DNA from 3 places in the Pseudoalteromonas aquimarina genome. Region 1 is predicted to be linked to each of the others. Evidence: predicted binding sites of a transcription regulator. Region 1 holds the regulator's gene; each other region holds the start of a gene.

What was found. Region 1 encodes LexA, which represses DNA repair genes until DNA is damaged. Its sites were predicted from a motif close to TACTGTATNNNNATACAGTA; they were not measured.
Region 2: AAEU29_RS05400 (YebG family protein) is a predicted target of LexA. The motif match lies at 1,115-1,134, and genes of this name have one in related genera.
Region 3: ruvC (crossover junction endodeoxyribonuclease RuvC) is a predicted target of LexA. The motif match lies at 1,034-1,053, and genes of this name have one in related genera.

What each region holds. Positions count from the first base shown of each region.
Region 1 covers NZ_JBMMUG010000005.1:204,894-207,169, reverse strand. The annotation lists gene plsB (glycerol-3-phosphate 1-O-acyltransferase PlsB) at 1-299, opposite strand, end outside; gene lexA (transcriptional repressor LexA) at 550-1,167, shown strand; gene coxB (cytochrome c oxidase subunit II) at 1,509-2,276, shown strand, end outside.
Region 2 covers NZ_JBMMUG010000002.1:115,295-117,570, forward strand. The annotation lists gene AAEU29_RS05385 (cytochrome b) at 1-94, shown strand, start outside; gene AAEU29_RS05390 (YceI family protein) at 114-674, shown strand; gene AAEU29_RS05395 (DUF6868 family protein) at 714-956, opposite strand; gene AAEU29_RS05400 (YebG family protein) at 1,148-1,429, shown strand; gene AAEU29_RS05405 (amino acid aminotransferase) at 1,473-2,276, opposite strand, start outside.
Region 3 covers NZ_JBMMUG010000001.1:1,009,481-1,011,756, reverse strand. The annotation lists gene AAEU29_RS04650 (DUF418 domain-containing protein) at 1-986, shown strand, start outside; gene ruvC (crossover junction endodeoxyribonuclease RuvC) at 1,101-1,625, shown strand; gene ruvA (Holliday junction branch migration protein RuvA) at 1,622-2,239, shown strand; gene ruvB (Holliday junction branch migration DNA helicase RuvB) at 2,241-2,276, shown strand, end outside.

The DNA.
Region 1 (2,276 bases):
GGGCTTTCTTTTTTCGCTTTACCAAAAAGCGGTGAGCGATGGTGAATTGGTATATAGCGAGGAACTTGTTTTGAGCCAATCTGTTGATTAGTTTGCGGGTCAGGTAGTCCTAACTTGTTACAAGTGGTTTTTAGTACTGCTGCATCAGCAAACGAATTTAATAAAGTGATATAAACGGTTGGCTTATTTACATCAATACCAAGATTGTCCAAAGGGTGTTCCGGTACAATTTTAGAACGCACAAAAAGCTTGTTCATACCGTTTGCGAACCATTGAATCAGAGTACTAACCAAATTCATATAACCAACCTAAAACAAAAAGGGGCGCTAGCATACCAGTTAACGTAAAAAGATTAAATAACTGGTCATGCCAGAATAAAAATAAAGCAATTGAGTGTACAACTGTAAGCATTATTTTCTTGCTTATACAAAAGTTTCTAAAAGAAATGTAATTATTAAGCATAGCGCGAATTATCAAAGAATTAAAAGTTGCGAAATAGTAACAACTGTATATACTCACAGTTACCTGTACTGTATGGAAAACCAGTGAATGAGACCATTAACTAAACGCCAAGCGCAAATTTTAGAGCTTGTTAAAGTATTTATTAAAGATACCGGCATGCCCCCAACGCGTGCTGAAATTGCCTCTACATTAGGATTTAAAAGTGCCAATGCAGCAGAGGAACATCTTAAGGCTCTTGCTAAAAAAGGGGTGATTGAGATGGTACCTGGCGCGAGTCGAGGTATTCGTTTAGTTGAAGAGGAAGAGCCAGAGCAACTAGGTTTGCCGCTAATTGGTCAAGTAGCAGCGGGCTCACCAATTTTGGCTCATGAACATATTGAAAGTCATTATCAAGTGGATCCCAATCTTTTCAATCCATGTGCTGATTTCTTACTTCGCGTTAAAGGTGAGAGTATGAAAGATATTGGCATTATGGATGGTGATTTATTAGCTGTTCACCGAACTCCTGTTGCTAATAATGGGCAAGTTGTTGTCGCGCGCGTAGATGAAGATGTAACGGTTAAGCGCTTTGAAAAAGCAGGTAAGCATGTGTTACTACATGCTGAAAATGAAGCATTTGATACCATCAAAGTCGATTTAGAGCACGATCACTTTAATATTGAAGGATTAGCTGTTGGCGTTATTCGAAACGCAGATTGGATGTAAATAAAAACAGTTAATAAGTAAGGCTAGTCGCTAATGTTACTAGCCTTATAAACTAAGCAAACACTTCTTAACAACACATTTCTAGTGTCAAATCCCCTTACTTAAATATCGCTAACTTGTAGATTTATAAAAAATTTATCTTAAATTTGACTTGCGTAAAAATTAATCGTTTACTAGACCTTAGTAGTAACCTTTGTTTTCTTTGAGCTTAAGTGCGGGCTTTGAAAACAAAATATAATAAAGAAAATGGAGTGATGCTGTAGTGCGTCGTGTGATCAAATCACATTAACTTTCACTGACCATTTCCTAACAACATAATAATAATTAGCAAAGGAGCGAGCATGAGGTTAGTTAAACTATCCTTATGGTTACTATTGAGCTTTCCTTTTTTAGCAGTTGGGACGAGTCAATATAACTTACCTGTTGGGGTGACGGACATCAGCCGTGATGTTTACGAGCTCCATATGACCATATTTTATATCTGTTGCGTTATTGGATTAGTCGTATTTGCCATCATGTTTTGGGCAATTATCCATCACCGTAAATCTAAAGGGGCTGTTCCCGCCCAATTTCATGAAAGTACCAAAGTTGAAATTTTGTGGACAGCAATTCCATTTGTCATTTTGATTGCCATGGCGGTTCCTGCCACCAAAACATTAATTGCAATGGAAGACACCACCAAAGCGGACCTGACAATCAAAGTCACAGGCTCGCAATGGAAATGGCATTATGAATACCTTGACCACGATGTGTCGTTCTATTCGGTGTTATCAACCCCTCGAGAGCAAATAACCAATCAAGATGAAAAAACAGAAACCTATTTGTTAGATGTTGATAAGCCATTAATCATTCCAAAAGGCAAAAAGGTACGTTTTTTAATGACATCAGATGATGTTATTCACTCTTGGTGGGTGCCTGAATTTGCTGTGAAAAAAGATGCCAATCCTGGTTTTATCAATGAAGCTTGGACACGTGTTAATGAAACCGGTATCTATCGTGGGCAATGTGCTGAACTGTGCGGTAAAGACCATGGCTTTATGCCAGTTGTTGTTGAAGTAAAAGAGCCTGCTGAATTTGATCAATGGCTCGTTAATGCGCAACTAGAAAAA
Region 2 (2,276 bases), on a different contig from region 1:
CAGTTTAATGGCAATAGTAGTAATACATATTTTAGCGGCGCTAAAGCATCACTTTATCGATAAAGATGCCACCTTGCGCCGAATGATTAAGTAAATTTATAAGGAAAATGACGATGAAGAAAACTCTATTAGCATCAGCACTTGCGCTTAGCAGTTTTGCAATGCCGGTAATGGCCGCCGACTATGTGATTGATACAAAAGGCGCTCACGCTTCGATTAATTTTAAAGTTAAACACTTAGGTTATAGCTGGCTAACAGGTCGCTTTAATACCTTTTCTGGTGAATTCAATTACGATGAAAAACAACCTGAAGCGAGCAAAATTTCAGTAAACATTGATACAACCAGTGTTGATTCAAACCATGCTGAGCGTGACAAGCACTTACGTGACAGTGATTTTCTAGATGTTAAGAAATTTTCAACCGCAACTTTCAACAGTACAAAAGTGACTGATTTAGGCAACGGTAAACTTGCTATAACGGGTATTTTGTCACTGCAAGGTATTGAAAAAGAAATCACTATCGACGCTGAAAAAATTGGCGAAGGTAAAGATCCATGGGGTGGTTACCGCGCAGGTTTTGCAGGCACAACATCGATTCAAATGAAAGACTTTGGTTACAAGATGGATTTTGGTCAAATTGACTTTGATCTGCATATTGAAGGCATTAAAAAATAAGAATCTATAAGATGAGTAGGACAAACCTGCTCATCTTAATCAAATAATTACTTTCAGTATCATGTACGGAACTAAATTAAAGAATACAATAAGTACTTTATAAAACGCAAAATACTGCACATAAAGTAAGTTGAGTGCTTTATGCTCTACATTAAAAAGCTGACTGTGAATTGTTATTATTGATTGGCGAAAAAGTAATAAAAGCACTGCGCTGACGCTTAAAATCACCATATTAACAATCGTTGACCATCCTAAAAAACTCACAATTTGTTCAATCGCCATAATATTTATTCCCTTCTAATTCATTACGCTAGATTAATCCAACGAACTAGTCATCGCAATGCTATCATGGTGTTTCTTGATAAACAGTGGTATTAATTTATAAAAAAGGGAATTGTGATCAACAAAGACACTTTATTTTTTCATGGTTACTGATATAGTACTGTATAAAACAACAGTTAAAAAGGTGCGATATGGCCGTTGAGGTATGTTACAAAGTAGTTAGAGATGGGGTGGAACGAATGACATTTACATCAAAAAAAGATGCGGACGCATATGACAAAATGTTAGACATCGCGGAAGCACTTGAAGCCATGTTAGGCGAAGTAGATGTTCCACTGAGTGATCAACAAAATGAAGCGTTAGCATTAGAAATGGCTAAACGCAAAGATCAGTTTATTGCTGCTCTTAAAGGCGGAAAGCCCACCCCGCCAAACAACAAAGCAAAAGTAACTGATATTAAAAAAGTCAGCTAAATAAAAAAGCCACCTAATCGGTGGCTTTTTATTATCAACAATCTTACTTAATTACAGTTGCTACAGCATCTGCAAAGTAGTCAATGTTTGCTTTACTAACACCTGCAACATTCACACGGCTTGAGCCAACAATGTAGATTGCATACTCTTTTTGTAAACGTTCGATTTGTTCTGGCGTAATGCTTAAGAAAGAAAACATACCGTGTTGCTTTTCAATAAATGAAAAATCTTGTGCAACACCACGGCTGTGAAGTGCTTCAACAATCGTGCTACGTAAACCATTAATACGATTGCGCATTTCAGCTAGTTCTTGATGCCACTCAGCAGTTAGCTCTTCACTGCCTAAGATAGTATCAACAATAGTTGCACCGTGTGCAGGTGGCATCGAGTAAATACTTCGAACCACACTTAACAACACCGAGTTGGCAATATCGGCAACTGCACTTGATTCTGAGATGATTGAACATGCGCCAATACGATCACGGTATAGACCAAAGTTTTTCGAGCATGATGAGCAGATAATCATTTCATCAACTGTAGCTGCTAATAAACGAAGACCTGCAGCGTCATCTTCTAAACTTGTGCCAAAGCCTTGGTATGCAATATCAACTAACGGAGTAAAACCAACCTCTTTTGCAAGATCAGCAACTTGTTGCCATTGCTCAGCATTTAAGTCCATACCACTTGGGTTATGACAACATGCGTGAAGTAAAACGATATCGCCTTTTGGAACAGTTTTAAGTGTCGCCATCATCTCGTCAAACAATAGGCCTTTATTCTCGTAGTCATAATAAGGATATTCTTTAACGGTTAAACCTGCTGCTGAAAATAAACCAATGTGGTTTGC
Region 3 (2,276 bases), on a different contig from region 1:
CTTTACCAACTCAGCCAATAAGTGATTTGGCGATTGATGTTATTAACGCCGTCTTTATCGATGGGCGATTTCGCACTTTGTTTTGTTTATTATTTGGTGTGGGGCTGACAATTTTGTATGACAAACATGGGCGCGATAATGCGTTACCGCTACTCCATAGTCGCCTCAAATGGTTATTAATTTTTGGTGTGCTTCACAGCGTATTGATATTTTCAGGTGACATTCTAGTTAATTATGCTCTTGCAGGTTTTTTAGTTTATCGAGAATTAGGTAATAACCAAGATGTTATATTGAGAAAAGCAAAAGCCTATTTTGTGATTGGTTTTGCGGTTTTGTTTGTGTTCTCCTTGATCCCAACTGATCCAATTTACCGAGGCAGCGAGCAGTATTACGAGATAGTTAATGAATGGCAACTTGGTTATGGTACACAGCTTATCCAACAAGCTGTTTTTACAACTATTATGTTTGTTTTCAGTTTGGTCTGTTTTGTCTGGGTAACTGCAGGCATTGTGCTGTTTGGTGTTTATTTATATCGGGATAACTTCTTTCGTGAAGGATTAACAAAAACACAGTTAACGCTTACATTTGCTATCACACTAATACTTTCAATTATTGATGCTGTTATAAGAGTAACATCTCCAGAACTTGTTGAGCTTAATATGGCACTAGCGACTTTATCTGCTTTATTTTGCGCGCTTTTATATGCCCACATCATTATTAAACTGGTAGCTAAAGTTCAGCTTTTCAATGTTGTTTTTGCTCCCGCAGGACGCATGGCATTTTCACTGTATATTCTTCAATCTATCGTATTTGCTTTATTTTTTAGATACATCGACGTTGATTTTATAAATCAGGCAACGCGTATGGATTATCTGTATTTGTGTGTTGTATTTTCGTTTGTACAGCTGGCCTTCGCATTTATTTACTTTAGGTTATTTATTGTAGGACCGATTGAATGGCTATGGCGAAAAGCCTACAGCAGCTAGCTCTGATGTGTTATTTAATGAGCAAGCAGTTTAAATAATCGAATTAACACTGGTAATCCATACAGTTATTGGTCATTATAAAGCAATTATAAAAATAATCGCTGAAGGTGCTTTTTGGCAATCATACTTGGTATCGATCCAGGCTCTCGCTTTACCGGATACGGTTTAATTAAACAGCAAGGCATGAAGTTTGAATACTTGGGCAGCGGCTGTATTAAAATGGGCGAAAAGCCCATGGCTGAACGCCTAAAAATTATTTTCCAAGGTGTAACGCAACTGATTGAGCAATATCAACCTGATAGTTTTGCGATTGAACAAGTGTTTATGGCCAGAAACCCCGATTCAGCGCTTAAGCTTGGTCAGGCACGTGGTGCTGCAATAGTTGCAGCTTCTTTACAATCGTTAGATGTATTCGAATATTCCGCAAGGCAAGTTAAACAAGCTGTGGTAGGCACAGGTGGCGCGGATAAGTCTCAAGTGCAACACATGGTTAAAAGTTTTTTAAAATTGCCAGGAACGCCGCAAGCCGATGCCGCGGATGCATTAGCAATTGCAATATGCCATGGTCATTCACAGCAACATTTAATAAAGCTCTCAGGCCAAGCAAGTAAAACAGTAAGAGGACGATTAAGACGATGATAGGGCGATTACGCGGTATCTTAATTGAAAAACAGCCCCCAGAAATTCTATTAGAAGTAAGTGGTGTGGGCTATGAAGTGAATATGCCAATGACCTGCTTTTATAAGTTACCGAAAGAAGGTGAAGAAGCAGTTGTTTACACCCATTTTGTAGTAAGGGAAGATGCACAATTATTGTTTGGCTTTAATAATAAAACTGAGCGCGCGTTGTTCCGTGAATTACTAAAAGCAAATGGTGTTGGTCCAAAACTGGGCCTTGCTATTTTATCGGGTATGTCTGCAGAGCAATTTGTTGCATGTGTTCATAACGAAGATGCAACAAGCTTAGTTAAATTGCCTGGTGTTGGTAAAAAGACTGCTGAGCGCTTAGTACTTGAAATGAAAGATCGGCTAAAAGACTGGGGCATGGATCTGTTTACACCGTATACTGATGGTGCCATTTTAGAAATGCAGGAAGATCCTACCATTAAAGGAAATGCGCAAGATGATGCTATTGCTGCACTAATGGCGCTTGGCTACAAGGCAAACCAAGCAGAAAAAGCAGTAAAAGCGATCAAAGGTCAAGGGCTTACCAGTGAAGTTCTTATAAAAGAAGCGCTTAAGGCGATGATGTAAAATGATTGAAGCGGATAGACTAATCGAACCCGAAAAA